One region of the Massilimicrobiota sp. SW1139 genome, then DNA from elsewhere that is predicted to be linked to it. Evidence: a T-box and tRNA genes for the amino acid it is inferred to sense, from the RefSeq annotation. Region 1 holds a T-box; the other regions hold tRNA genes.
What was found. A T-box is a leader RNA that pairs with one kind of tRNA and senses whether it is charged. The one in region 1 lies ahead of leuS (leucine--tRNA ligase), so its partner is inferred to be a tRNA-Leu.
Positions count from the first base shown of each region.

Region 2: it has a tRNA-Leu gene. The T-box ahead of leuS (leucine--tRNA ligase) is inferred to sense a tRNA for this amino acid. The anticodon was not compared.
Region 3: it has a tRNA-Leu gene. The T-box ahead of leuS (leucine--tRNA ligase) is inferred to sense a tRNA for this amino acid. The anticodon was not compared.

Region 1 covers NZ_SJOR01000020.1:23,172-34,184, forward strand. Annotated here, with positions in the region: gene E0K96_RS09945 (L-lactate dehydrogenase) at 1-263, shown strand, start outside; gene E0K96_RS09950 (LrgB family protein) at 289-984, opposite strand; gene E0K96_RS09955 (CidA/LrgA family protein) at 977-1,330, opposite strand; gene E0K96_RS09960 (3'-5' exonuclease) at 1,455-2,015, shown strand; gene E0K96_RS09965 (hypothetical protein) at 2,103-2,339, shown strand; gene E0K96_RS09970 (DUF3737 family protein) at 2,364-3,254, shown strand; gene leuS (leucine--tRNA ligase) at 3,386-5,782, opposite strand; T-box leader at 5,818-6,023, opposite strand; gene E0K96_RS09980 (TrmH family RNA methyltransferase) at 6,069-6,794, opposite strand; gene E0K96_RS09985 (M48 family metallopeptidase) at 6,791-7,393, opposite strand; gene sspI (small acid-soluble spore protein SspI) at 7,516-7,707, shown strand; gene E0K96_RS09995 (hypothetical protein) at 7,702-8,115, opposite strand; gene E0K96_RS10000 (hypothetical protein) at 8,118-8,978, opposite strand; gene E0K96_RS10005 (S1C family serine protease) at 9,022-10,125, opposite strand; gene E0K96_RS10010 (patatin-like phospholipase family protein) at 10,243-11,013, opposite strand, start outside.
Region 2 covers NZ_SJOR01000007.1:14,124-25,136, reverse strand. Annotated here, with positions in the region: gene E0K96_RS05515 (alpha/beta-type small acid-soluble spore protein) at 73-285, opposite strand; gene thiI (tRNA uracil 4-sulfurtransferase ThiI) at 368-1,564, opposite strand; gene E0K96_RS05505 (cysteine desulfurase family protein) at 1,571-2,710, opposite strand; gene E0K96_RS05500 (septation ring formation regulator EzrA) at 2,783-4,522, opposite strand; gene rpsD (30S ribosomal protein S4) at 4,682-5,287, opposite strand; gene E0K96_RS05490 (plasmid pRiA4b ORF-3 family protein) at 5,576-6,406, opposite strand; tRNA gene E0K96_RS05485 (tRNA-Leu) at 6,732-6,816, opposite strand; gene E0K96_RS05480 (DNA-3-methyladenine glycosylase I) at 6,860-7,405, opposite strand; gene E0K96_RS05475 (RsmF rRNA methyltransferase first C-terminal domain-containing protein) at 7,488-8,810, shown strand; gene E0K96_RS05470 (HD domain-containing protein) at 8,807-9,256, shown strand; gene trxA (thioredoxin) at 9,268-9,576, opposite strand; gene E0K96_RS05460 (ABC transporter ATP-binding protein) at 9,692-11,013, opposite strand, start outside.
Region 3 covers NZ_SJOR01000021.1:21,643-32,655, forward strand. Annotated here, with positions in the region: gene E0K96_RS10120 (Tex family protein) at 1-1,807, opposite strand, end outside; tRNA gene E0K96_RS10125 (tRNA-Leu) at 1,859-1,944, opposite strand; tRNA gene E0K96_RS10130 (tRNA-Leu) at 1,957-2,042, opposite strand; gene pepV (dipeptidase PepV) at 2,105-3,475, opposite strand; gene E0K96_RS10140 (NUDIX hydrolase) at 3,575-3,997, shown strand; gene E0K96_RS10145 (cadherin-like beta sandwich domain-containing protein) at 4,013-5,425, opposite strand; gene E0K96_RS10150 (glucosaminidase domain-containing protein) at 5,439-7,349, opposite strand; gene metA (homoserine O-acetyltransferase MetA) at 7,484-8,416, opposite strand; gene E0K96_RS10160 (deoxyguanosinetriphosphate triphosphohydrolase family protein) at 8,478-9,704, opposite strand; gene E0K96_RS10165 (GAF domain-containing protein) at 9,762-10,229, shown strand; gene ptsP (phosphoenolpyruvate--protein phosphotransferase) at 10,268-11,013, opposite strand, start outside.

The sequences.
Region 1 (11,013 bases):
AAGGGAATACTTGTTATGGTATAGCTTCAAGTACAGTTGGTATTATTCGCACAATCTTACATAATGAAAACCAGATTTTACCTGTTTCAACATTGCTTCGTGGCGAATATGGTCAGGATGATTTATTTATCAGTGTGCCAGCCATCATTGATCGTAGTGGTGTTAGAGAAATTGTTGAATTACGCATGACACCACAGGAACAAGAAGAGTTCAATCAATCTTGTCAACGCCTAAAATCATTTTATGATCTTTTAAATCAATAGTTCTATGCTTAAACATAGAACTTTTTTATATCCATAAATGAATCATAATAGGCGCTAAAAACACAGTGAATATACCTGAAATCACAATAGATAAACTACTCATTGCCGCCTCAATTTCTCCCCACTCAATCGCTTTCGCTGTTCCAATAGCATGGGCACTATTTCCTAATGCCAATCCACGTGCAACAGGATGATTGATATGGAAAACTTTAAAAATCGTTTTAGCAATCATTGATCCAAAAATTCCTGTTAAAATGACAACACCTACTGTCATTGTCGAATGACCACCAAGTAATTCTGATACTCCAATAGCAATCGCTGTCGTAATAGATTTTGGCATCAAAGAATATAAAACTGTTTCACTTGTCTTCAACAAAATACAAAGAACCATAACACTCATCAAACCAGACAGACAACCACATAATAAGCTTACTATAATAGCTCCAAAATGTTTAACCAGTACTTGTGTTTGTTTATATAAAGGAATCGCTAAACAAACAGTTGATGGAGTCAATAAATATGTAATCATTTGTGCTCCTTGATTATATGTCTGAAAATCAATATCTAAAACATATAAAACAAAGATAGTCAAAAAAGCACTGATTAATAATGGATTCAAAAGAGAATAAGACCATCGCTTTCTTATTTGAACAGCCAACCAATATGTTAATAAACTTAATACAATGCCAAAATAAGATGTTTCAATCAATAAATTATTCATTGATATTTTTCCTTTCTATCATATATTGTGCAACTTTCCCTGTCACTACCATTACAATGACTGTACTTATAACAAGAACAATCATAATCACAGCTATGTTTTCAAATAATTCTTCTTTGACATTCATTAAACCAACAGCAGATGGAACAAATAAAACAGGCATAATCAAAATCAGCCAATCTGCAACATCTTCTATTGCTGATAATGGAATCATTTTTGTATAAAGACCAACTAACATGATCAACAATCCATAAACACTTGCTGGAATAGGTAATGGTAAAAAGCTCAATAATTCTCCTACAAATGAAATCAACATAATAATAAGAAACTGATGTATATATTTCATAACGACCTCCTGTTGTGATACCGTGCAACATTATAACATGATTTGACTGATGATTATACTTTTTTATAAATTCATTTGCATTTTTATATTGAATAGATTTAAATATAGAATTGAGGTGATCACAATGGCTTATCAAAAACAATATTATAAAAGAGGGCATTATGTTAAAAAAATCATTGATGATTATTGTGTTTTAGATATCGAAACAACAGGTTTATCTTGGCAAAAAGATAAAATTATTGAAATTGGAATATTAAAGGTCAAAAACAAAGAAATCGTTGAACGTTATAGCCAATTAATCAATCCCCAACAGAATATTAGTCCTTTTATCACTCAACTCACTGGCATTGATAATCAAATGGTAGAGGATATGCCTGTTCTCTCTTCTGTTCAAGATGACATTTTGCAGTTTCTTGGATACGATCCAATTATTGGACATAATACAGCTTTCGATCTTAATTTTATTGCGAATCATTTTCAGATCAATTTATCTAATGAATATATGGATACGGTTCAATTTTGTAGAAAGGTTTATCCTCAAATGCCCCATCATCGTTTAACAGACATGGTAGAATTTTTAGGGCTTTCCACAAATGAACACCGTTCTTTAGCAGATTGCATATCTACATATGAACTTTATGAACACCTTAAAAAAGAAATAATTAGACAACATATATCCATATAAATACCTCAAAAGCATAGCTGACTATCCATTATAAGTATTTGATTTTTATAATGTCTATATATAGAATATAGTCAAGGAGGCTTTCATATGATTCAAATGCTTACCAAAGAAGATATTCAAAAAAGTTTAGAAGATATGGGATGTTCATCCAAACAAGTTCAAGAATTTGTTGATGACTTTGAAAATCATCGTTTTGAATTTCTTTTCCTTTTTTTAAAAAAGAAAAGATATGAAATTCTAGATGAAGTGCATCAAAAACAAAAGAAAATTGATCATCTTGATTATCTGATTTACACTTTAAAAAATATTCAAAATAAAGCATAAGCTTTCTTAAAGGAGGTCAATATCATGCAAATCAAACAGATTATTGAAAATCAAACTTTTGATGAAGAAAGAGCTTTATACAATATACAAAATACTGAAGTGAGAAACTGTACTTTTGCTGGTCCTCAAGATGGAGAATCTGTCTTAAAAGAAACAAGACAAGTCAGAGTTGATCATTGTACTTTTTCGCTTCGTTATCCCTTATGGCATGTACAGGGTTATGAATTAATTCACAGCTCTTTAGATGAATTAACAAGAGCTCCTATCTGGTATTCTCATCATGGTTTGATTGATTCTTGTGATATTCAAGGTATAAAAATTTTAAGAGAATGTAGTGATACAATTATTTCAAATTGTCAGATTCAATCACCAGAGTTTGGCTGGTTCTGCCAGGATATTTCTATTAAAGATAGTGAAATTCATTCTGAATATATGTTACTCCATAGTCAGCATGTTAAAATTGATCATTTGAAATTTGCAGGAAAATATTCTTTCCAGTATATGCATGACTTAGAAATTACAAATTCTTATTTAGATACAAAAGATGCCTTCTGGCATAGCAGTAACGTCATTGTTAGAGATTCTGTTGTCAAAGGTGAATATTTAGGGTGGTTTTCAAAAAATGTCACATTCATTAACTGTCAGATCATTGGAACACAACCATTATGTTATTGTGAAAATTTGAAACTCATTGATTGTGAAATGATTGATTGCGATTTAGCATTTGAATATTCTGATGTACAGGCAACAATCAAAGGACATGTTGATTCTATTAAAAATGTCAAATCAGGAACAATTACGGTTGACAGTGTTGGTGAAATCATCAATGAAGATGCTGTTATGGAAACAAATGGTCAAGTGATCATCAGACAAGCCCCTATAAACAATCCATCTATTTGTCAATGCTGTTGTTAAACGTTAACTGAAAAGTTAGCGTTTTTTGTTATCAATAATTGAACATTAAAAAAGTGAATCTCTGCAATTAAGATACCTTAACTTTTAGAAATTCACTTCTCTCTTCATTCCATGTTTATAAATCAATATTTTTATTTCACAACAATATTGACAATCTTATTTTTCACGACAATAATTTTCACAATATTCTTTCCTTCAGTATGTGTTTTTACATTATCTTGAGCTAAAGCTTCCTGTTTCACGACTTCATCATCTTCATCTTTATTCACAGTGATTTTAGCACGAAGTTTTCCATTAACCTGTACAGCCATTTCAATTGTTGACTGTTCCAACATAGCTTCATCATATGTTGGCCATGGTTCATAAGCTAATGTTTCATCATGTCCAAGTAACTGCCACATTTCTTCACAGACATGTGGAGCGATACAGCTTAACATTTTGACTAAGTTTTCAGCATATGGACGATAAACAGTTTTAGCTTTATAAGCTTCATTAACAAAAATCATCATTTGTGAAATAGCAGTATTAAATCCTAATGTTTCATAATCATGAGTGACTTTTTTAACAGTAGAATGATAAACAAAGTCTAATGAATGATCATTTTCATCACTTAATTTATCAGATTCTACAATCAAACGATACACACGATCCAACCATTTTCTAGCACCGTCAACACCTGTTTCACTCCATGGTTTACTTGCTTCCAAAGGTCCCATAAACATTTCATAAACTCTTAATGTATCAGCCCCATAAGTTTGAACAATATCATCAGGGTTAATGACATTCCCTTTAGATTTACTCATTTTTTCACCATTTGTTCCTAAAATCATACCTTGATGATATAATTTCTGGAATGGCTCAGGATGTGATAAATATCCTTTATCATATAAATAACGATTCCACATACGAGAATATAATAAGTGTCCAACAGCATGTTCTGGTCCACCAACATATAAATCAACTGGTAACCAGTGATCCAATAACTTTCTATCAGCAATCGCATGATCATTATGTGGATCAATATATCGCATATAATACCAGCTACTTCCCGCACTTCCTGGCATTGTACTTGTTTCACGTTTTCCAGCTTTTCCATTCACAGTGACATTCACCCAGTCTGTAGCTTTATCCAATGGTGATGCCCCACTCTTAGAAGGTGAGTAATCTTCTAATGGTGGTAAAATCAATGGTAATTCATCATCTGATAATGCAACGGAAGTGCCATCATCAAAATTAATCACTGGAATTGGTTCTCCCCAGTATCTTTGACGTGCAAAGATCCATTCTCTTAAACGATAATTCACTTTCTTTTCACCACAATGATGATCAGTTAACCATTGAATCATTGTTTCAATGGCATCTTCTTTATTCATACCATTTAAGAAATCAGAATTAATATGATTTCCATCCTGTGTCCATGCTTCTTTTGTGACATCTCCACCTTCAAGCACTGGAATAATTTCAAGGCCAAATTTATTCGCAAATTCCCAGTCACGATCATCATGAGCAGGAACCGCCATAATAGCACCAGTTCCATATCCTGCTAAAACATAATCTGAAATCCAGATAGGTATTTTCTTTTGATTCACTGGGTTAATCGCATAAGCACCAGTAAAGACACCTGTTTTATCTTTATTTAATTCAGTACGTTCTAATTCAGATTTTGTAGCACAGACTTTCACATAGGCTTCAATCGCTTCTTTTTGCTGTGGTGTTGTAATCTTAGCCACCAATTCATGTTCAGGAGCTAACACACAATAAGTTGCGCCAAAAAGCGTATCACAACGTGTTGTAAACACAGTAAACTGTTCATCATGTCCATCAACTTGAAAATGCACATGAGCGCCAATAGACTTTCCAATCCAGTTTCTTTGAATTTCTTTAGTAGATTCAGGCCAATCAACATCCTCTAAACCAGCCAATAATTTTTCAGCATAAGCAGGAATATCAATAACCCACTGTTTCATATTCTTTCTAATAACTGGGTATCCCCCACGTTCACTTTTTCCATCAATGATTTCATCATTAGCTAAAACAGTTCCTAATTCTTCACACCAGTTCACTGGAATATCCACATTTTTAGCTAAACCATCTTCATAAAGTTGTTTAAAAATCCATTGTGTCCAATGATAATAATCAGGATCGCAAGTAGAAATACATTTATCCCAATCAAATGAAAAACCTAACATCTTTAACTGATGTGTAAAAGTTTCAATATTATGACGTGTAAATCCTTCAGGGTGATTTCCTGTTTTAATCGCATATTGTTCAGCTGGTAATCCAAAAGCATCAAATCCCATTGGATGTAAAACATTATATCCCTGCATTCTTTTCATACGTGACATAATATCTGTCGCTGTATATCCTTCAGGATGTCCAACATGTAATCCTTGTCCTGATGGATATGGAAACATATCTAAAGCATAGTATTTAGGTTTTGAAAAATCCCAAACATCAGTATAGAAAGTCTGATGTTCATCCCAATATTTTTGCCACTTTTTTTCAATGGCCTGATGATCAAATGGCATCATTTATCCCTCCTTATAATATAAAAAGCCGTCCTTCTAAGGACGACTTGATCGCGATACCACCTTAGTTCATATATGGAATCCATATATGCTCTCAAAACTTTAACGCAGTTAACGACAAAGACTACTCTTTTCATCTTTGTATCTCCAAGGCGAGTTCATTGTCTAACCTGTCTATTTCCACCAACCATAGACTCTCTAAAAAGTATCAACAACTACTACTCCTTTTCATCGATTCTAAACACAAGATATTATATCATATGTTTATTATTTTGCAAATCTTTTCTTAAATTTTAGGAAAATGATACATAACAATAGCTCCTGCAATCGCAACATTTAAAGATTCAATCGCTTGAATAGGAATATATAAATGAGCATCACATGCATCTAAAACAGCTTGAGAAACACCCTGTCCTTCATTACCTAACACAAAAGCCATTTTGTCTTGTGGCTGATAGTGATGAATAGGTTGTGCCTGATGTAATGATGTTCCATAAACTCTGACATCATTTTGTTGGAGTGACGTGATAGCTTCTATCAAATCCATTTGACAGATGGACATTTGAAAAAGTGCTCCCTGTGTTGCACGAATGACTTTATCATTATATAAATCCACACTATTATAGGACATGATAATTTGATCATAGCCTAGTGCTAATGCTGTTCTGATAATTGTTCCTAAATTACCAGGATCTTGAATATTATCTAATAACAGATAACGCTGATGATTGGTATTGAAAAGACGATGATGTGGTTTATGACAGATGGCCATAATAGGTTGTGGTGTCTTTGTAAAAGCGAGCTTTTCCATGACATTGGAAGATACATAAATCGTTGGTTCTTCAAATGTTTCATGAAGCATTGTAATAATTGTTTCAATACAATTGGCTTTTTTAGCTTCTTCAACCAAATGATACCCTTCAATTAAAAATCGATCTTCTAAATCACGGTATTTCTTTTGTTTCAATTTCATGATTTTTTTTATTGTTTCATTTTGTATAGATGTAATCATGTATGCTTCTCCTTTAAACGTTTTTGAATTTCCTGATAACAAGGCATTCTTTGAGCTATTTCCTGATAAAACAAAGCAGAGTGATTAGGCTGTAAAAAGTGTACGAGTTCATGAAGAATGACATAATCAATAAGTTCTTTTTCCAAATGAATAAGTCCTAAATGAAAAGAAACACGATGATCACGATAATAACAGCTTCCCCATCGACTCTTATATTTTTTAATCTCAATCAAAGGCATATCTAAATCAAAATCATAAGCCAAATAAGCAATGATTTTCTCTTCAATGTAATCATGTAATATTTGACGACACGTTTTTTCAATACATGCTTGTATATCACGATGATAAACATAAATATCCCGATGATGAAATTGACATTTTTTTATTCCTATATCACGTAAAACAATACGATATCGCTGATTAAAAATCAAGACATATCCATTATCACAATATTGAGCATAAGGCTGATAAGTATTGATTTGTTTCAGTAAGCGTTTTTGATAAGTCTGTATTGTTTTTTCAATATATTCTAATGGTGTTCCATAAGGTGCACTGACATATAACATTCCATCTTTAACACGCATTCGTATATTTTTCATATACTTATATGTTAACTGATATGTTATAGTTTCACCATTTAATAAGATTTGATACTCTTTCATAAAACTCCCTGTATAAATCAAAATATTTATCCCATATTATATAAGAAAGGACTGATAAAATGCGTGAAGCACTTTTAATGAATCTCAAAGGATTTTCTCCAGCACAACTCCAAGAAACGATTGATGAAGGTATTGCTTCTCAAGAAGAAACAATTCTTGTTGGTTTAGGTGTTCTTTTTGAAGAATACTATAATTCTTTGGATCAGACTTCTAAACAACATTTTTTACAAAGCCTGAGTGCTCTTTTATAGACCATTTGATGGTCTTTTTTTATGAATATATAATTGTTTCACTTGTCTTAATGCAATAAACAGACATAAGAAAATGAAATTCCATTGAAATAAATCCAACATTGGAACAAAGAACAAAATAATCGCAATCAAGCATAAAATAAGAATAAATTTATATGTCAGAATATTTTCATAAGTATCAAATATGATTTTTGATATTTCAAAAATCATATAATCCAATAACCATAATAATAAAAAAGATAATGTTGTATAAATATTGACTAAAAATAATCGTTGAATAGCTTCAAGAAATGAACATTCATAATATGATATCAATGATATCATAAAAGATATAAAAGCAATAACCAAAGTAGATAAAGCATTTCTCAACATATATAATGTCATTTTATCTTTTTTTCCTGGTGTCATAGTTATTCTCCTTTTTGAATAGGACTTAAAGGTAATGTAAAAGTATAAGGATGCAAATCATCTTCACTTTTCATTAATGTTATTACACAACATAACTGCATATCAAATAATGATCCTTGACCATCATAATATCCAATTTCTTCCATCTGATCATTTAAAAAATCTTCTGTTTTTCCTTTTAAATAAACAAATCTTTCATAATCATTAATATTCACTTCATGATTCTGTTCATGAGAATACATATAATTAATAATCATATAAGGATATTCTTTAGCAAGATCCTGATCTTTACTTGAAAAAACTCCTGTTTTTAACCAATTTTCAGTCACATATACATTGGTTAATGTATAATCTTTATTTGCTGAAGTATATGTCAACATATCTTGATTTTTTAATTCTATTGTCTGATCATAAGTCGTTTTGTTTTGACGATTGACTGATATTTGCAGTTTTGCATTTTGAATATCTTCTTCTAAAAAGACATCTTCACTTTCTTGTTCATCTAATGTCACGACCTGATCATCATTTTGAATCTTAATTTTCTGAGATAACTGATGTTCCTGGGATAAAATCAAAGTCAATGTTACTTCATCATTCTTTTTAAAAACTTGCGATTTTAAAGGCGTAATGCGTGCATGACCATATCCCTGTGTTTGACCATCTTGATAAAATTGATATCCATCAACAACAAATTCATCATTTTCACCACGCAAACAATACTGATAATCTAATCTTTCTACATATGTATGAAACATAAAATTAGGATACCAGAAAAACAGTGTTGCGATTAAAAGAGTGAGTAAAATCAATGATAAAGTAAGTTGTTTTTTGACTTCATTATTCATACCATCACCAACACCCATTATATATTTTTTACAAAAAAAAGGAAAGACCTTTTCGCTTTCCTTATGAAGAACCTAAAGTGACATTGACTGAAGATGTCGAACCATTACGATTAATTGTTAATTTTATCGTATCACCAGGATTTTTAGAATAAAGTTCCGTCAAGAAATCCTTATATGATTCAATATCTTTACCTTCAATTTGTGTAATGACATCTCCTACTTGAATACCTGCTTGACTCGCTGGTGATTGACTTTGTACATCAGCAACATAGATTCCTTTATTTAAATTTGTTTGAATACGATACATATAAAGTTCATATGAAGAATAACTATCTAACGATACAGCTGAAATCCCAATAGTTGGACGATTCACTTTACCTGTTTTAATAATTTCTTCAACTAATTTAACAGCATCATTAATTGGAATAGCAAAGCCCATACCTTCAACTTCTTCAGAAAGTAATTTCATAGATGTAATACCAACCAATTCTCCAGCAGCATTGACTAATGCTCCACCACTATTCCCTGGATTAATCGCTGCATCAGTCTGAATAACATTCATATCCCAGTCTTCTCTACCATCATTATTCAAATCAACAGATACTGTTCTTGATGGAGCAGATACAATCCCTTGAGTGACTGTTCCCGCATATTCAATACCTAATGGACTTCCCACAGCAAGAACAGGTTCTCCTGCTTCTAATAAATCAGAATCTCCAACCTTATAAGCTGATACATCAAAATTAACTGTCATTTTCAAAACAGCAATATCACCATACTCATCACTACCTAAACATTCAGCTCTCACTGATTCACCATTAGAATAGATGACTTCAATAGATTGAGCATTTTCAATAACATGGTGATTTGTAATGACATATACTGTTTTTCCATCTACTTTGTAGATGACACCACTACCACTACCAGCAAGTTGGTTATTTTGATAAACTGCAACACCAACAGCGGATTCCTTGGCACTTTCAATAACATCTGTTAAATCAGATTGCACATCATAATTAACTGTTTGAACAGTCGCATTAGATGAAGAAGCAGAATGACCACTTCCCTGATTCCCTAAGACTTTATACATCAAAAATCCATTACATCCTAATGATACAATCAATAATAACACAACAAAGATTTTAAATAGCTTATTTTTATTCATATGTTTCATCATTTATCTTTCCTTTCCATCATCAGATGATTTCTTTTTATATTTTTAATATAATATATAAATACCTTAACATTATTTTAAAAATGTGTGAAAATGTCAAAATAATGTCTATTCAAGGAGTTTCTTGATTTCTTCCATATGTTCTAAAGCTAATTGATAGCCATATTGATAAATACGATCAATCTTCTGTAAATCTTTTTCAAAAGAATCAATTTGAAGTTCTTCACTTGGTCTTAAAATAATCGCCTGTCCCTGTTGTTCTAACTGTTCACAATAAGCCAATGTTTCATTATATAAAAGATGTCTTGTTAATAAGGGTTGTACTAGTTGAGGATATTTTTTCTTCAATAAACGACTCGCAACAACATTAGCCTTTGATAGTGTTTTTTGATATCCTTTAGGTCGCGTTAGGACAATCAATAGTTTCTGATGTCCATCCTCCATAGCTTTTTTAACTGGAATAGGATCACAGATTCCACCATCATAATATTTCTTACCATTTAAAGAAATAACTGGAAAAGCAAAAGGAATGGCACAAGTTGCTTTCAACATTGTACATTTTTTATCTAATTGTTTCCCATCCAAATATTCACATTGACCTGTTTCCGCGTTAGTCACACCAACTTTCACTTGAGCTGGATTATTTAAAAATGTATCCCAATCAAAAGGATAGATTTCGTTAGGAATCGTTTCATAAGCATACTTTAATCCAAATAAACTACGATCATGCCAATAGTTACGAAGTCCCACATATCTTTTATCATGACGATGATTCATTAAAATATCATAATTACGTTTTGGCTGCTTAGATACATAAGAAAAACCGTCTGTAATACCTGCTGATACTCCAATAACATAAGGAAAATCAACACCATGATC
Region 2 (11,013 bases), on a different contig from region 1:
AATACACTTTTTATCAAAAATGAAAAAACCCTACTCATAATAAAGATTATGACTAGGATTTTTTATAATAGCTTAACGATTTTGAGATTGTCTACCTGCCATCTGATTTTGTCCCATTTCAACTAATCTCTTAGTGATTTCACCACCAACAGATCCGTTAGCACGAGATGTTGCATCAGGTCCAAGATTAACACCAAATTCATTAGCGATTTCGTATTTCATTTGATCAATTGCATTTTGAGCACCAGGAACAACTAATCTATTTTTTGAATTTTTTGAGTTCATTGCTTTCACCTCCTGACACAATTAGTTTGTGTCAAGGTGACAAAATTATTCATTTATTTTAAATTTTTTTAAAATTCTTTAATTAAAACAAATCCTCTACTTCTTTATAATGATCATCAATAACAATTGTTTCACATTGTTCAATGCATTCATTAATCATCGTTTGATAATCCCATGTTTCTTCCAATGCTTCAGCTTTATAGCTTTTTGGTTTTGTAGCAGGCTGCTTTGGTGTAAAAATTGTACAGCAGTCTTCGTGTGGTCGAATAGAAATATCATATGTTCCAATTTTTTGAGCAATATCAATAATTTCTAATTTATCCATACAAGCAACTGGTCTAATAACTGGCATATGAATCACTTCATTAATAACAGACATACTTTCCAAAGTTTGAGAAGCCACTTGTCCAATGCTTTCACCATTCACTAATGCTAAACATTGATTTTGATGTGCCACTCCTTCAGCAATTCTATACATCATTCTACGCATAATTGTCATCGCATAACTTTCATCACAATGATCATATACAGCTAATTGTAAATCTGTAAAAGGAATGATATGTACAGTGATTTTTCCATGAGTATAATGTCTTAAAACATCAACAAGATCTAAAACTTTTTCCCTTGCCAATTCATTTGTATATGGCGGTGAAGCATAGTGAATACATTCAATATCAACACCACGTTTTAATGTTAAATATCCGGCAACTGGTGAATCAATCCCACCTGATAACATCAATAAAGCTTTTCCACCAATACCAACAGGATAACCACCAGCACCTTGAATCACATTATCCATAACATAGGTACATTCTTTACGCAATTCAACTTGTATTAATATTTCTGGATGATGAACATCTACTTTTAAGTCTTTTGATGTATGATGAAAAATATATCCAGCAATAGCTGTATTGATATCATGTGAGTGAAGTGGATAATCTTTATCATTACGCTTTGTTTTGATTTTAAAAGTATGCCCTTGATTTTTCTCTACAATCTGTAAACATACTTCTTTTATTTTTTCTAAATCACTTTCCACTTTATAACAAACTGAAAAAGAGTGAATGCCAAAGACTGTCTGTAACTTCTGACATACAGCCTCTGGATCTTCATTATTTAACATAATATATAAACGATCAAAAGACATTTCATATCTTAAATGTGAAAACTCTTTTAATATTTCCTTTGTATTCTGTGTTAATTTACGAATAAAAAGTTTACGATTTTTCCCTTTTGTTGTTAGTTCTCCAAATCTGACTAATATATGACTACATTCCATTGACAATTACCTCTGTTTCTTAATAGTTTTTAAAGTTTTCTTTAAATAAAATAAAAATTCATCTAATTCATCTTGTGTCGTATGATGAGAAAAACTAATACGAATCGCACTTTTAGCAATATCTTCTCGAATTCCCATCGCCTGTAATGTTCTTGAAATATCATTCTTATGAGATGAACAGGTACTTTTGGTTGATACATAACATTCATACATTTCTAAAGCATGTAAAATCACTTCTGGTTTATACCCTACACATGAAAAATTGAGAATATATGGTGAAACATGCTCACTAGGTGTATTGATGACAATATCAGGTATCTGAGTGAGCTGTTCTCTTATATAATGATTCAAAGAAGTCACGTATTGATATTTCTGTTCTAAATTTTCTAGAGCTAATCTTAATGTTTTCGCAAACATTGTATGTGTAGCTGTATTAGATGTTCCTCCACGCAATTGATGTTCCTGCTGACCACCATTAATTAATGGAACTAATGACGTAGATGTTTTTTTATATAAAACACCACTTCCTTTTAATCCATAAATTTTATGTGCTGAAAAACTCGCTAAATCTACATGAGTGAGATCAATAGGCATCTTTCCTAAAGCCTGTACCATATCGACATGTAATTTTATTTTTGGATTGATCTTTTGAATCATCTGATAAACCCTTTCAATAGGAAAAACCATTCCCACTTCATTATTTACATACATCATCGTGATTAAAATTGTATCTGGTCTGATTGCTTCTTCCAGCTGTTTTAAATCAAGATTTCCTGAAGCATCTACTGATATAAAATCAACTTCAAAACCAAAGACATCTCTTAATTGAATACATGACTGATAAACACTGGAATGTTCTACTGCAGTTGTAATGATATGTTTTCCTCTGTTTTGATATTGAAAAGCACATCCTTTAATAGCTGCACTATTAGATTCACTGGCACCACTTGTAAAAATAATTTCTTCTGGTAAAACATGTAATAATTGTGCTGTTAATTCTCTTGATTTTTCCATTAAAGCACTTGTTTTTAATCCTAAAGAATATAACGAATCAGCATTAGCAAAATAATCATTTAATAATGACTGATACATATGATTCACTTCTTGGTTCAATGGTGTTGTTGATACATAATCTAAATAAATCATATCTTTCCTCCATAGTTCATTATATGTATATATACCATTTTTATTAAGAAAAAGCCACTAAAAAAGTCCAAATTAGGACTTTTCGCTTGTTTTTTGAATTAAATTTTCATATGAACCTGGCTGAATCTTTTCAATAATATCTACTGCAGTTGATAAAGCCTTTGTATATTCGCCATTTCTAAATAAAACTTCTGCCTTTGTTAATTCAGTATTCACCTCTAAAAAAGTAGAACGATAACGATTTCCAAAAACAATAGCTTCTTCAACCATTTCAGCTGTAACAATTAAGTTATGGACATTATCATATAATTTATAAATAATATCTCTTGCACTATCAACACGTTTAGATAATTCAGACAATTCCACTGGACGATGCATACGATAGGCTTGAATCTGTGCTGCTTTATCGTATGAATCCTGAATATAATCTTTGTAAGATTCATTGATCATAGGTAAGTGTTTATTCTTAATTTCAGATTTGATTTCCAATAATACAATATTAATATTTTCTAACTCATCAATAGCACGCTGTTCCTGTAAATATAAATGATCACGAAATGCAAAGAATGAATTTAAGTCATCCTGATGAGTCAAAGCTGCATTTTTTATCTTTTCAACTTTGTCAATCATTTGTAAGTAAGAGAAATTACCTGCATTCATTTCTTCTTCTAAATCATAAGATTCTCTTAAAATCTGATCAAAGTCCTTATATTTTTCTTGAATATCAACATAATCTTCATTAATCAGATATAAATTTTCAATACGATTCTGATCAATTAAAGCTTGTTTATACTGATCATAAATCTGGGTAATAACTGTATAAGATTCATCCCATTTTGTTTTAAAATCATCGTATGATTGTTTTTCAACTTCTAAATCTTTAATAATAGCATCAATATCATCAACTAATTTCTGTAAGACTTCACCAACATTTTCTAATTGTAATTGTTGAATATGTTGAGTTGTTGTTTCTAAAGTGGATTGGATGGCCTGATAACGTGCAGATACATTTAACTTTTCTAACGCAAATTCTCCATTAGACATATCTTTAATCAAATTATCCAAATAATGAATCTTTTTAGGAATATACTGTCTGACAATAGCGATATAATCAGGTAACTCCTGTAATCGGGCATTTAACCAGTCTACTTTTTTATCAATATCCTGTGTTAAATTTTTAGCATCTTCAAATCTCTGATTATTCATCATATCTTCAAGCTTTACAAAAGAATCATCAAGATTATTAAAAATATTTTTAATGCCCTTAACAAAATCTTCTACTTTAAAACGGATTGTTTCATAGTGATCTATCAATTGTCGATACTTTTCTTTCACACGAATAATTTCAATTCTTTGAACATTCTCAATTTCAGTAATTTCTTCAATTTTTGCCAGTAAAACCTGAGAATCATCTTCATAGATTTTCAACATACTTTCTAATTCTTTCATTTTAGAAGATATTTTTCTAAGTTTACCATAAAAAAGCTGTTCATCTACTTCATTAACCAATACACCTAATTGATTTTTCTGATAATCTGTAATACGTTCAAATTCCTGAGCATATTCTTCATATTTTTCCAAAACTTCTGGCATATTTTTAGAAATACTATGGACTCTTCCTAAACGATATTGTAATGGCAGTGATTTAATACCATTCATGCGATTTTCCACATCCACAATTAATTTCCTATATTTTCTTAATCTCATTCCCCTATAAAATAAAAGTAGTATTACAAGCGCAACAATACCTATACCTATAAAAATGAGATTACGTATACCTATTTGTTCAATCAATCTCATAATATTATCCATCATTTAAAATTCCTCTCTTTTCCTAAGTTTTATTTTATCATAAATAGAAAGGTATTTCATCATCTTTTTCCAAAATCCTACATAGACAAGAGATATACTGCCATCAAAAGAAAAAAGTATTGAACAAAATAACTGTCCAATACTTTGATATTGATCATCTTATCCTAAACGGTTGTAGTATTCAACGATAAGTGATTCATTGATTTCTTGATTTAATTCTGATCTTTCAGGTAATCTGATGAATTTACCTTCCATTTTATCAGCATCAACTTCAACAAATCCTGGTACATGTGTTTGAGAAGCTAAAGCATTTTTGATAATTTCTAATGAACGAGAACGTTCTTTAACAGAAATAACATCTCCAACTTTAACTTGACAAGAAGCGATATCAGTTTTAACTCCATTTAATAAAATATGTCCATGGTTAACTAACTGTCTTGCTTGTCTTCTTGTTGTTGCAAAACCTAATCTATAAACAATATTATCCAATCTAGATTCTAGTAAACAGAAGAAATTGTAACCAGTAACTCCTTCCATTTTCCCAGCTCTTTTGAATGTGTTATGGAATTGTTTTTCATTAACTCCATACATATGTCTTACTTTTTGTTTTTCAGCTAATTGTAATCCATATTCTGTTAATTTTTTTCTTTTTTGACCATGTTGACCAGGTGCATATGGTCTTCTTGCTAATTCTCTACCAGTTTCTAATGTTGAAAAACCTAAACGTCTAGATTTTTTCCATTGTGGTCCAGTATAACGTGACATTTTCTTTCCTCCTATTGTTTTATTTGGCATAAAACAATAACATGCATAGATCAGTTAGGGTGTGTTTGTACTAAGTATTTCTCTTTGCAGCAAGATACTCTACATCCCTTTGTCACAAACGCATGGGCTAACCCTCTATGTGCTGCTATCATTTATTGCACTAATACATTATAACAAGCTTTTTTATATTGTCAAATATTTTTTTCAATATCAACAGAATATCTATTTTATCTTTATTTTCCATCCTCAAATCACGTTTTTATAGTCTCCATTCAAAAACACAAACCATTACATTTCATATTCATCATACATATAAGCATGTTTTAAAAATTCATAATCATCAAATAAAGCACCATTTGCTGTATCTACATCAAATTCTTCAAAAATAAAGTCATCCAAATTCAAACCTAAATCTTGAATATGCTCAACGAAAGCTTGTCTATCATGATAATACATATCCAAAAGTGAATGTTCATCTTCCCAAATACCAAAGCCTTCTCCAGCCATAATTTCTATATCATGAAGAGTTTGTACATTTGGGTGTTGTTCAATATCTTGAATCTGAATATCAAATATATAATCATCACCAAAATCATACCACAACGAAAAAGTATCCCCCTTTTTCAAATCTAGTTCATCTAAGAAAACATCTGATGCATAATCATCCAACATTTCTTCATCACATTGATCACAACCAAATTTTCCCTGATCAGTTATAAATGTAAAAAGATGAGTACCCTCTGCCTGAAACATGGTTAATATATAATATGCTAATTCATTTAAAGGCATATGATAAGGGATACGTACCTGGCGATGAATATACTTTTCTAACTCTCTAACCACAATACGACATATGACTGTTTTCTTCATTTCAGGAATGGCTTCCATCATATGTTCTAAATATTCCTGTAAAACACCTTCAAACAATTCATCCTGAAATTGAAGCTGATTCAAACATAATGTCATGGCTAACATAATACCTTTCTTTAAAAAATAAGGACTTTCATCTCCTGCTACATTTTCAAATTGACGAATAATATCTTTTAATTCATCAGATCCATTTAAAATAATATCATCATAAATATGATCAACACATCCAAAAATATGATTTTCTAACATATTTTTACACCTCCTGATTTTATTTTACAATATTTCCAAAATATTCATAGAATAACATATGTTTTTGATCTATTTTCTTCACTTTTTCGTCATTTTTTTGCAAGAATATTATCAAATATAGTCATTTTTTCTTTTATCCTGTCGAATTTTATATGAAAATCTATCACGCAAAAATCCTTGAAATAGCTATCAGTCAAACCAATTCATCATCTTGTGTATAAAAATATGTATTGAGCCATAAAAAAATATCGAACAAAATTCTTTATCTTGTTCGATACCTTCATGTTAATGAAAAAGAAATCTTTTTCATGATTTTGTATTCAATTGGTGCCTGAGGTCGGACTCGAACCGACATGACATAGGTCGCAGCATTTTGAGTGCTGTGCGTATACCAGTTTCGCCACTCAGGCAAATCAAATTGCTTATTTATTATATTACATATCTTTTTAAAAATCAATAAAAATCGCAATTTATTTCATGATCATTATATATACCAATAGCCTGCAAATAACTATATATAATTGTTGGACCAACAAAACAAAAACCATGTTTTTTTAAATCTTTAGAAATTTGTGTAGATAGTTCATCACTTGATGGAACATCCTGTGATGTCTGATAATGATGTGGGACCGGTTGAAAATCAACATAAGACCATATAAAAGAATCAAAACTTCCATATTGTTTTTGAATTTCAAGAAAAGCTTTGGCATTCGTTATAATTGCCTTCATTTTTAAACGATTCTTGATCAATCCTTCTGTTTGCATTAACTCATCATATTTTTTTTGATCATATAAGGCAATGCGATGATAATCAAAATGATCAAGAGCCTTATCATATAATTCTTCTTTTTTTAAAACAATATCCCAACTCAGTCCTGCCTGTAAACCTTCTAAAACTAACATTTTATATAATTGCGTTTCATCATGTTGAGGAATACCCCATACATGATCATGATAAGCGATTAAACGCTCATTATAAGCCCATTGACACCTTTTCATAACATCACCGTTTCTTATTTTAACATATCTTTTCTAGTTTACATAGACATTTTTCACTTGTATAATAGCATTGGTGAACAAAATGAATGAATTATTTAAAAATGAAATGAAAACAATATTAAAAGATGAATATGATGATTTTATACAATCATTACAAAAGCCTCCTGTTAAAGCTTTTTATTTAAATCCTTTAAAAAAGGATTGTCTACATTATTTCAATCAGGACGCTATTTCTCCTCATCCAGTTGTACCAGATGGATATTATTTTGATTATGAAAAATACCCATTAGGAAAATCTCCTTTTTTCTCTTGTGGTTTGTATTATATTCAAGAGCCAAGTGCCATGCTTGTCGCTCATTTTTTAGACATTCAAAAAGATGATTATATCTTAGATATGTGTGGGGCGCCAGGAGGAAAGAGCTGTGCAGTGGCCAGTCGATTAGGTCCTCAAGGTTTAATGATTACCAATGATATCAATACATTGCGAGCCAAAATTCTTTCTGAAAATATTGAAAGATTTGGTTTAAAAAATACCATTGTAACCAATTGTGATCCTATTCAATTTACAAAAATTCTTCCTGAATTTTTTGATAAAATCATTTTAGATGCACCTTGTAGTGGTGAAGGGATGTTTAGAAAAGATGAACAAGCTATCACAACATGGTCCCCTGAAAAAGTACAGGAATGTGCCTATATTCAACGACAATTGATTGATCAGGCGATGCAATTATTAAAGCCTGGAGGAATACTGATTTATTCTACCTGTACATATAATACAAAAGAAAATGAAGAACAAATCAAATATATTCTTGAACAATATGATTGTTGTTTAAAGCCACTCAAAAGAAGTCATGGAATGGCTAATGGCATTGGACTAGATGGAGTTGTTCGTTTATATCCGCATCATTATCAGGGCGAGGGACATTTCATTGCCTGCATTCAAAAAAATGGTCAGTCTGTATCTAAAAAATACAAGCCTATGAAACCTCATATTTCTAAACAAAATCAAAAACTGGTTGATGAATTTTATCAGAAATATCTCAACATTCCTACTCCTGATTATCTTTATGACAATCATAATCATATTTATGCTCTCATGCCTCAATTCCCTGATTTACAAGGAATACGTGTTTTACGCAATGGACTTTATCTAGGGGAATGCAAGAAAAACAGATTTGAACCAAGTCTTGCTTTAGCTTTAACATTAACTCAAAAAGACGTCAAACAGTTTTATCGTTTTCATGAAAATGATGATGAAATCAAACAGTATTTGCATGGAGAAGCCATCCAGGGATCAAACCACAAAGGTTATGGTGTCATTTTTGTAGAAGATTATCCTCTTTCTTTTTATAAAGAAAGTCAAGGCTTAGCTAAAAACTTATATCCAAAGGGGTTAAGAAGATGAATCGTTATGAAACATTAAAAGACTATTTCTTTACACATATTGAAGAACAATGTCATGGTATTTATAAGCAAAAAGCTTTACTACACAGCATTCAAGTCTCTACTTTATGTCAAAAACTTGCCTTAGAACAGCACTTAGATGTTGAACTTGCAGGCATCATTGGATTATTTCATGACTACATTCAATTCACTCAACATTCCTCATTCCAGCATGGTCTAAGATGTAGTGAATGGATCAGTAGTATTTTAAGTGAATTTCAGGATGATGAAAAAGCTATTATTCAACAAGCCATTGCTAGACATAGTGAAAAAGATAAAGTTGATGATGTATATAGTGAGATTCTTAAAGACGCTGATGTCTTAGCTCAATATTTTGCTGAAACAGATATTGTTTTATCAGACGAAGGACAAAAAAGACTCAAAAAATATCTCCCAGAAAAAATCTAGGAGATATTTTTTTATTTCAACATATTTTCTAAAGTTTCATAAGGAACAAATCCTAATTGACGATTGACAGCTTGTCCTTTTTTAAAAGTTATCAATGTTGGAATAGATTGTACACCAAATTGCATTGCAAGAGATGGTTCCTGATCTACATCTACTTTCACAACCTTTGCTTCTGGATGTTCTTTAGCCAATTTATCAATACTTGGTGCAAGCATTTTGCATGGTCCACACCAGTTTGCAAAAAAATCTACAAAAACAACATCATTTTGAGCAATAACATTTTCAAATTCCTGACTATTTACATGTAATACTTCTGCCATATGCAGCGCCTCCTTTATCATATTATAGTTTTTTCTTTTATTGATATACTGAAGTTTATCATAGTCTTTCACTTTTTACAACTTATGTGCTTAAAAAGAAAAAGGTCCTAAGACCTTAATCCATTTCAATAGCTCCTGTATACAATTGATAATATTTACCTTTTTGTTTCATCAATGTTTCATGGTTACCTCTTTCAATGATATGACCATGTTCAAGAACCATAATACAATCACTATTTTTAATTGTAGATAATCTATGGGCAATAACTAATGTTGTTCTTCCTTCCATTAATCCATCCATACCCTTTTGAACAAGAGTTTCTGTTCTTGTATCAATAGATGAAGTGGCTTCATCTAAGATTAAAGCAGGAGGATTCGCAACTGCAGCACGAGCAATCGCAATCAATTGTCGTTGCCCTTGAGAAAGATTCGCTCCATCTCCAGTTAACATTGTATCATAGCCATCAGGTAGATGTTTGATAAAAGCATCTGCATTAGCAAGTTTAGCAGCTTCAATACATTCTTCATCAGTCGCATCTAAACGTCCATAGCGAATGTTATCCATAACAGTTCCTGTAAATAAGTGTGTATCTTGCAATACGACACCTAATGAGCGACGTAAATCATCTTTTTTAATTAATTTGATATCAATACCATCATAAGTAATCGTTCCACTTTGAATATCATAAAAACGATTAATTAAGTTTGTAATAGTTGTTTTACCGGCACCAGTTGCTCCAACAAAAGCAATTTTTTCACCAGGATTAGCAAATACATCAATATCATGTAAAACCATATGATCATCAAAATAACCAAAGTTGACATTTTCTAATTTCAAGTCACCTTTCATTTCAACCAATTCTACTTCACCGTTTGCTCTTGGATGACGCCATGCCCAATGTCCTGTACGTTTATCAGTTTCCACCATTTTTCCATCAACAAATTCTACACGACATAATGTCACGATACCTTCATCTACTTCTTTTTCCTGATCTAGCAATTCAAAAATACGTTTCGCTCCAGCTTGTGCCATAGCGATAGAATTGATTTGCATAGACACTTGCCCAATTGGGTTATTAAAACTTCTATTCAATGTCATAAATGCGACAAGTGTTCCGATTGTTAATGAAGAATCAAAACCAGATAATGCCAAAACAGCTCCAATCACCGCACATAAAATATATGACATATTTCCTACCTGAATGGTAACTGGCATTAAAACATTGGCAAATTTATTAGCTTGATATGAACTGTGACGTAATTCTTCGTTAATATCTCTAAAACCTTCAATAGCTTTTTCTTCATGGTTAAACACTTTAACAACTTTCTGTCCAGAAATCATTTCTTCAATATAACCATTGACTTTTCCTAATGTTTCTTGTTGTTTAATAAAATATTTTGCTGAACGTCTTCCAATAGAACGTGAAATAAAGAGAA
Region 3 (11,013 bases), on a different contig from region 1:
GTAAATCTTCTTGAATCTGCTGAATAGATACTTGTTCAATCACATCTTTTGCATGTTTTGTACCAATATCATTTTTTTGTAAATGAAGATACTCTAAAAGATGATTCGCATCATTATAATTATCTGGATGAATACTCGTTTCATCTAATTTTTCATTACCAGATAGAATTCTTAAAAATCCAACAGCCAATTCATATGTTTTTTCTCCAAGTTTTTTTACATTTTTAATTTGTTCACGAGATGTAAATTTACCATGTTCTTCACGATATTTCACAATATTTTTAGCTGTAGAGATTGATAAACCAGATACATATTGTAGTAATGAAGGAGACGCTGTATTAATATTGACTCCTACCTGATTGACAACTTTTTCTACCACAAAATCTAACTGTTCTGTTAATTTCTTTTGATTCATATCGTGTTGATATTGACCAACTGAAATAGCCTTTGGCTCAATTTTAACAAGTTCTGCTAAAGGATCTTGTAAACGTCTGGCAATAGAAACAGCTGACCTTTCTTCTACCTGATAATCTGGAAATTCTTCCTTAGCAATTGTACTTGCAGAATAAACGCTAGCTCCCGCTTCAGACACGATGACATATTGTACATCTAGATTATATTTCTTAATAAACTGCGCTATAAAGCTTTCTGTTTCGCGACTGGCAGTTCCATTTCCAATGGCAATAATTTCAATTTGGTATTTTTGAATCATAGACAGTAATATTTTTTCATCCTTAGTGTAATCATCTTTAGGTATAGTAATGAAAACTTTATGAATATCTAACACTTTACCAGTTGGATCAATAGCCGCTAATTTACATCCTGTTCTAAAAGCCGGATCAACCCCTAATACATATTTATCTTTCATTGGTGCCTGTAATAAAAGATTTTCCAAATTTACTGAAAAAACATTTAATGCCTGTTCCTGTGCTTTTTCTGTTAATTCATTACGAACTTCTCTTTCTACAGATGGGAAAATCAAACGTTTAAATGCATCTTTAACAGTATCTTCAATAAAAGTATCTAGCGAAGATTCACGTCTACGCATAACACCATTATAAATATATTGAATGAAGCGATCTGTATCAATATCAATAGAAACTGTTAACACCTTTTCTTTTTCAGCACGATTAATCGCAAGAATTCGATGTGATGCAATATACTGAACCCTTTCCTGATAATCATAATACATTTCATAAATCCCATCTTCTTGATCAGGATTTTTCTTTTTGACATGAGAAGAGATCATACCTGTCTTATAAATCATATCTTTTGTATATTTTCGATAACGTGGTTCATCACTTATTTGTTCTGCAATAATATCTTTGGCTCCATGAATAGCCTCTTCAATAGTTAATACTTGCTCATTTAAATATTTTTGAGCTTCTTTTTCCAAATCGAAAGTTCTAGGTAATTTTAAAATCGATTGAGCCAATGGCTCTAATCCTTTTGCCTTAGCAATAGATGCCTTAGTTTTCTTTTTCTCTTTAAATGGTCTATAAAAATCTTCAACTTCACTTAATTTAGAAGCATTTAAAATATTATGTTTTAATTCTTCAGTCAATAAACCTTTTTCATCAATTAAACGAATAACATCTTCTTTTCGTTCCTGAAGATTGACTTGATATTCATATACTTTTGAAATTTCTCTAATTTGTTCTTCATTTAATCCACCTGTTTTTTCTTTACGATAACGTGCTATAAAAGGAACAGTAGCTCCTTCTTCTAATAAAGATAAAACATTTTGAATTTGTTGTTCTTGAATGGATAATTCTTCAGCCATTTTTTGTATAATTTCTTGATTCATAAAAATCCTCCAATAATAAAAAAACACATTGATAAACAATGCTCAATCAATTGGTGCATCTGATGAGACTCGAACTCACACGGATTAAATCCACTACCGCCTGAAGATAGCGTGTCTACCAATTCCACCACAGATGCGTAAAACAAAAATGGTGCAGGCGATGAGATTTGAACTCACACGGAAATACTTCCACTACCCCCTCAAGATAGCGTGTCTACCATTCCACCACGCCTGCAATTAGCGTTTATATTATAACAAAAATCATATTTCTATGCAATAAGGAATAGAGAATTCACTCTATTCCTTAATCAAATCATAAATAGCTTTTGCATAGATAGCTGTTGCCTTCATTAAATCATCAATAGAAATTTCTTCATTATTTTGATGAATCTTATTATCACTATCTGGGAATTCAATACCAAAAGCAACACAATTAGGCATTGTTTTTGCATATGTGCCACCACCTATAGCCTGTGGTTGATGATTATGATCACCTGTAAATTCAACATAAGCATTATGCAACTTTTGAATCAATTCACTTTGAGGATCTATATATAAAGCTTTTCCTAAATGATGTGTTTCTTTTAATCCATAAATGTTAAGACATTTTTGCATTTTTGCTGTCAACTGTTCATCTGTCACTTCATGAGGAACACGCATGTCTATAATCATATTAACATGTCCATCCTTGTAATTGATAACCCCTAAATTCACTGTTAATGGACCCATTAATCCCGTATAAGCTATACCTAATTTTTCCCCATAACAATCATTATAAAAATATTGATCAATAAATTGAACTAATTGATTTTGTGATATAGTTGATAAATAATGACACATATATACAGCCCCATTAATTCCTAATTCTGGTGTAGAGGCATGAGCAGATTTTCCAATCAAAACAAGTTTTGTATGATTTCCTTCTTCTTCAACATATCCATCTAATTGGTGAGCAGATAAATATTCAGCAAATGATTCTCTATATTGTTTATATGAACCTGTTAAATAAGCTTCACAAACTTCTGGAACAATATTTGCTCTATTTCCAGAATAAAGTCCTATTAAATTATCGTTTTCAATTTCACCAATTATTTTAAAATTAACACCTGCTTTTTCTCCATAGACAACAGGAAATTCTGCATCTGGTGTAAACCCCATTGAAGGATAAGGTTTCTTTGTAAAATAATATTGCATACATTTTGAACCATTTTCTTCATTACATCCAAAAATCACTCTTGTTTTCATTTTCACAGGTAAATTTAATTCACGAATAATTTTAGCAGCATAGTAAGCAGCAATGAGTGGTCCTTTATCATCAGCTACTCCTCGCCCATATAACTTTCCATTTTTTAAAGTTGCTGCATATGGTTCACTGTTCCATCCACTCTCATTGCAAGGCACAACATCCAAATGTCCTAAAATACCAAAAATTTCTTCTCCCTCTCCTATATCAATATGTCCTGCATAACCATCAACATTTTCACAAACAAATCCATCTCTCTCACCTATTTCTAACATAGCATCTAACGCATCACGACATGCTTTTCCAAATGGTTGTCCTTCGTTAGCTGTTGTTTCATCTAAAATAGATGGTATTTTACATAATGTCTGTATATCTTCTATCATTTTATCTTTTCTTTTATAGACTTCTTCTAAAAAATCAATCATTTTAAAATCACCTCTCAATTATTATAGCAAACATTTTTAATAAAACGATACTTTTTGTTAAAAAAATGATATGATATATAAAATGGAGGGAATAAACATATGGAAAATATCAGATTTCATATTACCGTCAAAGCTATTGTCATTTATCATCAAAAAATCCTGATTCTCAAAAGAGTACGTCCTTCTAGTGATGGACTTGGTTTTTGGGAACTTCCTGGAGGTGGATTAGAATATGGTGAAACACCACACCAGGCTCTTATTAGAGAATTAAAAGAAGAAACAAATTTAGATGTGAGAATCATCAAACCAGTGTATACTTTTACAGCCGTTCGACCTGACTATCAAACCGTTGGTATTGGCTTTTTAGCTATTCCAACCAATGATCATGTTCAAATCTCTCATGAACACACTGAATATCGTTTTGTTTCTAGTGACGAATTACTTAATTATGTTGATCAGAAAATCTATGATGACATTATTACAACACTTAAAGAATATGAATCAATGAATATTGAAGACTAAAAAATCAAGGATTCATTATCCTTGATTTTTCTTGTCATAATAATCTTTAATTGCTGAAATAGATTTTTTCTTGAAATTAAAATACATATAACCAACAACTGCAGTTGATAATGCAAATACAACTGTAGTGCCGATAAAAATATTTCTCATTAATTCAGTTGAAGAATTCTTTTCCTTTAAATTTCCAATTTCTTCAAATTGTTGTAAAAATCCATCAGAATATAACATTAAAGTATTTTCTGTTTTTTCATGAAGATAATATGCCATATTACCATTTTCTAACATGATATAAATTAATTCATAATTCTCAAATTTTTTATCTTCAAAAATCCAACCTGGTATATCTAATTTTTCTATTTTTAAAGTAGTAAATTTTAAACCATCAATGTTTTGATTTTTTTCAGGAATATCAACAATGAACATATTAATACCATTTAAAGATATAGGCTCAAATTTAGAAGTTACTTTTCCATCTTCAAATAAATAAAAACTTTTTTCATTATTTTCATCTACTAAATAAACAATTGTTTTATTCATCTGTTCACTAGTCCATGCAGGAATTTCTTTTCCATCTAAAGAAACTTGAGTTTCTTTAAAAGACTTATTTGGTCCTTCAATTCCATCTAAATTTCTAACTACCCCTAATTTATTTCCGTTATACTCGGTATATACAAGTGGAGTTTCATCAACATTAACAACGATTTTATATGATTTTACACTTCCATTTTCAGCTGTACATTTTACTGTAAAAGTATTTTTACCAACATCTAATTTTTTTTCACCAGTTCCACTAACCGAAGCTTTACTATCCTTAGCTTTTGCAGAAATTGTAATTTTTGTTTTATCCGCAGGTAAATTTACAGTATAACTTGTTGTAGAAGCCTTAAAAGAAGGGGAAAGAGTTCCTTCACTAACAGATAAACTAGCTAAAGAATTTTCTTTTGAACGTGTATCTTCTTGTTTTACTTCTTCAGCTGTATTTGTTGTAGACTGTGTACTATTTGTGCTTGAACTAGAGTTTGAATTTTGATTTCCACCTGAAGAACTTTTATCTTTTACATCAAAACTAATGCTTTTACTAAAAGATTGATCTTCAGAAGACCCTGTATAAGCCGAATATACTCCACTAACTGTAAAAGAACCACTTCCTACTGAAGTAGGAGTAACTTTATAAGTAACATATTTAGTTTCTCCTAACGCATCAATATCTCCACTTCCTCCAGAAACACTTCCATTATTTGAACTTGCACTATTAATAAGTGCATAGCAGTCAGTAACACTCAATGTAAAAGTGATTGTTTGTCCGATAGTTATAGATGTGCTAGATGCTGATAAACTAACACCAGCTGCAAATGTTTTTGATGTATTAATTACCAAAGTTCCAAATAATATAAATAAACATAATAATAATTTATAAAATCTCTTCATTCTAAAATTCCTTTCAGTTTAAATTCAACAAAATCTTTCGAATACCAACATAATCGGTTGGCGATATTTTCCCATCACTATTCATATCAGCAACTTCTATTTGAGTAGATGATAAAGTTACAGTTTTTAATAGATATCTTCTTACCAAAACATAATCTGTTGGACTTATTTTCCCATCCAAACTAACATCTCCCTTAGAATAAGTAGATTCTACTTGTCCTAATAGCGTTACTTCATTTGCTTTCACATATCCATAATGATTAGAAAAATCATATAATGCATTAACATCTCTTTTTGTTCTACTTTCATTTAAAGGAACATCAGTCTGTACTTTATACCATGTTTGTCCATCGCTACCAGTTACTTTTCCTAAAACAAGTAATGGATAATCATATACATCAGCAGATTGTCCACTTGAAACTACAGCTTCAGAATTATATAAAATCGTAGATTTAGGATTTGCTTGATTATAGACATTTATAACATCAGCAGTGCCAATTCCTATTGAATAATGATTATAATCTACTTTTGATGTATCGATTGAATACCCTTGTGAAGCAGCTTTTTCTCCCCAAAAAGGATCAGATGCATATTTGACATTCAAACCACTATGCTTATCACCTAAATGAGGACCTCTATAACGACTATCATATGAATCTAAATATCCTTTAGACATCCATTCATACGCGAATTCATTGATACATTGCTCGACACTTGTAAAATAATTTGCACTTTGCCCAGGGCTTGAATCAACCGCATTCAATCCAAATAAGTTATTTTTTGTTTTTGCTATATTACTTGTACCATATGCCGTTTCATTGCAAGCTATCCCAAACATAACCAAAGCATTTACACCGTATTTGTTTTGTGCATTGATAAAAGCCTGTGCTTTATTATACATCTTAGACGATGTTGGTATTTTAACTTTATTATTAATTCTGTTATTTAACTGCTCAGCAGATAAATTTGTTTTAGAACGTAGTGATACATACTGATAATAATTATAGTATGGATTACTATAATTCACAGAATTTTTATATGTATTATTTCTATAATCATTAATCATTTTTTCAAAGGTAGTATAAAAATAATGCCCATCATAGCTATAATATTTCTCTCCAGAATCTAAATAAGATGGTTTATATCCTACCGTTGTTGAATAGCGAGATATATTAGATGCAGATAAATAATAAGAATAGTAATGATATAATTTACCACCACTTACTGTATAATAACTTAAATTTTTATTATTGTCGGCTTCTTGATAAGTAGGTGTACCTGCAACATCACTGGCTTTAACCTTTATAACTACTCCTCCAACTTTACATATATAGCTACTACCGTCCATCTTAATATAAGCAGCATCTGCCACTGATGTTGGATTTAAGTACCCACTACGATTAGTATCAACTTCTGTGTAATTAATATTTGCTACATATTCGTCTCCACTGCTATTATACTTAACAGTTCTTTTAAACTTAACAATATTATATGTATTCGATCTTGCTAAAGGCTCATCATTTAATAATATTTGAACATCATCAGTATTAATATCATTAGTTGATGACTCAACACTAAAACGAGCTACTTTATTTAAAACTTCTTGATTAGTAATTTGATCAAATGTATCTTCAGCATCAGCATAATTGTCATACTCAGCAATGACTTCTTCATTTTCACCATCATTGACTACAACTTTATATTCTTGGTTTTCGTTTTCCTCTTTAATTTGTTTCATGTCTTCTTCAGTAGGATCAATAAATTCAATTTCACCATCCTCATTAATTACAAAAAAACTATCATCAGTAGGAATAGATTCATCCTCAGCTTCTACTTTATTTTGATTTGAAACATTTATAACTAACCCTATAACTAATGTTAATGAGATAACTAACATACACAATTGACAGATTTTTTTTCTCATTAAAACACCCCTTCTTTCATTACATTCCGAATAAAATTATATATGAAGGTCACATAAAATTCAATTGATTTTAGGCTTTTTCAACAAAAAAAGACGATTTTATTAGCAGATTTCCCATAATCTGCTAATAAATATCATCTTTCTTTTAAATCTTCCAAATTATAAGGTGTTTCCTGATAAACATAATAGTTTAACCAATTTGCAAAAATCAAGTAAGCATGAGAACGCCATTTGACTTGTATTTCATTATTGACATCATCATTCAAATAATAATTTTTTGGCATTTCACTGATAATATCTGGATTAGACAAATCTCTTTTATATTCCTTATCTAAAGTATCAGGATCATATTCAGGATGTCCAGTCACAAAAAAACGTGATCCATCTTTTGAAGCAACTATATAAACTCCTGCATCCTTTGATTCAGCTAAAATATCTAAGTCATCTATCTTTTCAATATCTTCTTTAGATACACTGGTATAACGTGAATGAGGTGCATAAAATTGATAATCAAAACCTCGCAAAATTTTTCTTTGCATTTTTTCAACATTCGTATGATGTAAATATACACCAGTTAATTTATGTGGTAATAGATACTTAGAAACACCATAAAAATAATGTAAGGCTGCCTGTGCTGCCCAGCAAATAAAGAAGCTGCTAAAGACATGTGTTTTAGACCATTCTAATAATGTTGTCAATTCATCCCAATAATCCACATCTTGAAATTCAAGTTTTTCAACTGGTGCTCCTGTAATAATTAAACCATCATATTTATTGTCTTTAATATCATCAAAAGTTTTATAAAAAGCTAACAAATGTTCTTTTGAAACATTTTTAGACTCATGACTTGCCATGTGAATCCAATCTACTTCAATTTGTAAAGGTGTATTAGATAATAATCTTAATAATTGTGTTTCCGTTACAATTTTGGTAGGCATAATATTTAAAATTAATAACTTTAACGGTCTAATGCGTTGTGTTGTTGCACGTGTTTCACTCATAATAAATATATTTTCTTCTTTTAATATTTTAGCAGCAGGTAAATTATCTGGTATTTTGATTGGCATAATTATTTCCCCTCATTTCTCGCTTCATTTTATCATATTTCATAAAAGACTTGAATATCTTTTAAAAAGAAATCAACTCATTAAAAAGCTGAATAATAAATGCATCACTCATTCCTGCTAGATAATCTATAATACTTTTTTCAAAAGCTTGAGAATCATGGATAAAATCATAAACAACATGATTATGATATTCATTTTTTCTCGAATAATTTTCTATAACAGCGTATTTTTCTAGCCACGCTAAATAATGACCTATTAACTTTGGATATTGTTTTAAATCCTGCTTTAAATCTTTAATAAAATCATCATGATTTTTATAATCATATAAAAAATCAAAAATAGAATGCAAAATTAAAGACACATATTTTTCATGAACTTGAACCCTTTTAATTAAATAAATATTTTGATAATTGAATTTCATAATAAATTTCATTTTATCAAAAGCTTCCTGAGATAAGCCGATTCCTTTTTCTACACAAGAATTTTCCACCACATCATGTATAAAATAATTGACAACAGAACCATTATTAATCGCATGAAATTGATAATTCCCCATTTGATTTAATTGTGTTCTTAATTCATCAATTTGAGATTGTGTTAAAACATTTAAACGTAAAGCATCTTCAATATCTCTAGCCAAATAAGCAATTTTATCAGCCATCTTTACAACACATCCTTCATATGTCCATGGATTGTATTGTCCTGCATATTGATAATCATTAAGATTGATATATTCTTTTCTTCTTTGAATATATTTTTGATTCATTTCTCCACAATGAGATATAATTCCATCACGTACAGCATATGTAAGATTTAAATTATGCTGATAATGGTTATTATCTTCTAATAATTCAATATGATCAACAAAATGCAAACTATTTTTTTCATGCCAGAACTTATCTAAATCATGAGATTTAGCAATATCAGTCAAAATAGTTTCACCACCATGCCCAAAAGGTGCATGACCTAAATCATGTCCTACTGCAATGGCTTTTGTAAGTTCTGTATTTAGACCCAGTTGATGTGCAATTGTATATGAGATAGACTCAACCAGATTGACATGTTCACTGCGTGTACAGACATGATCATCTTCGACAGCAAAAAAAACTTGTGTTTTATGTTTTAAACGACGATACGCTTGTGAAAAGATAATTCTGGTATAATCTCTTGCAAAATCACTTCTTAAGTCATATCTTCTTTGATATATATCTTCACATCTTTGTACAGCCAGCTCATATTCAGAATGTCCTTCAAACATACCATAGTCACTGAATTTTTGTTTTTCCATTTCTACTACCTCTCATTTATGATATATTTATGTTATACTAAAAAAGAGGTGAAAGCAATGAATACACAATTATTTTTACAGCAAGCCTATGAATTAGTGAAAGATGAGGAAAATATCACTGCTAACCTGGCAAATATGTCTGCTTTCTTAAATGAAATCATTCCAGATATTAATTGGGTAGGATTTTATCTCGTTGATAATCATGAACTCATTTTAGGTCCTTTCCAAGGTAAAGTAGCTTGTTTAAGGATTCCTATTGGTCAAGGTGTTTGTGGTAAAGCAGCTTTATTACATCAAACAATATGTGTCGCAGATGTACATCAATTTAGTGGTCACATTGCTTGTGATAGTCGTAGTAAAAGTGAGATTGTTATTCCTATAATCGTACAAAATGAATTAATGGGTGTCTTAGATATTGATTCTCCCTATTTTAATAGATTTACTTTAAATGATCAGGATTTTTTAGAAAAAATAGTAGAAATTATTGCTGAATATATTTTTAAAAAAGGACAACGTTCACAATGAACACTGTCCTTTTTACATTTTAAATTCTATTGTATGTTCTATTTTTTAATAACTTTTTCAACTAATTCAACAACTTCTTCCATTGTTGTACAATTAATTGCCTGATTAGCTAAATCAGCCATTTCTTTTTGAGATAATTCTCTAATTAATTTTCTTTGTGCCAAAATTGAAGTTGCAGACATTGAGAATTCATCTAATCCTAAACCAAGTAATAATGGAGCTGCCATTGGTTCTCCTGCCATTTCTCCACACATACCTGCCCATTTTCCTTCTTTATGTGCTGATTCAATAACATGTTTAACCAATCGTAAGATTGAAGGGTTAAATGGTTGATATAAATAAGATACACCTGAAGACATTCTATCAGCAGCGAATGTATATTGAATTAAATCATTAGTACCAATTGAGAAGAAATCAACTTCTTTAGCAAATTGATCAGCTAAAACTGCAGCAGCAGGAATTTCAATCATGATACCAACTTGTAAAGTATCAGATACTTTAACACCTTCTGCAACCAATTTTTCTTTTTCTTCCATTAAGATACCTTTAGCTTTTCTAAATTCTCCTAATGTCGCAATCATTGGGAACATGATTCTTAAATCACCGTAAACAGAAGCTCTTAATAATGCTCTTAATTGAGTTCTAAAAATATCTTCTCTTTGGAAGCATAAACGAATTGCACGTACACCTAAGAATGGATTCATTTCTTTAGGTAAATCAATAGCTTCGATTTCCTTATCTCCACCAATATCAAGTGTTCTTACAACAACAGGTTTACCAGCCA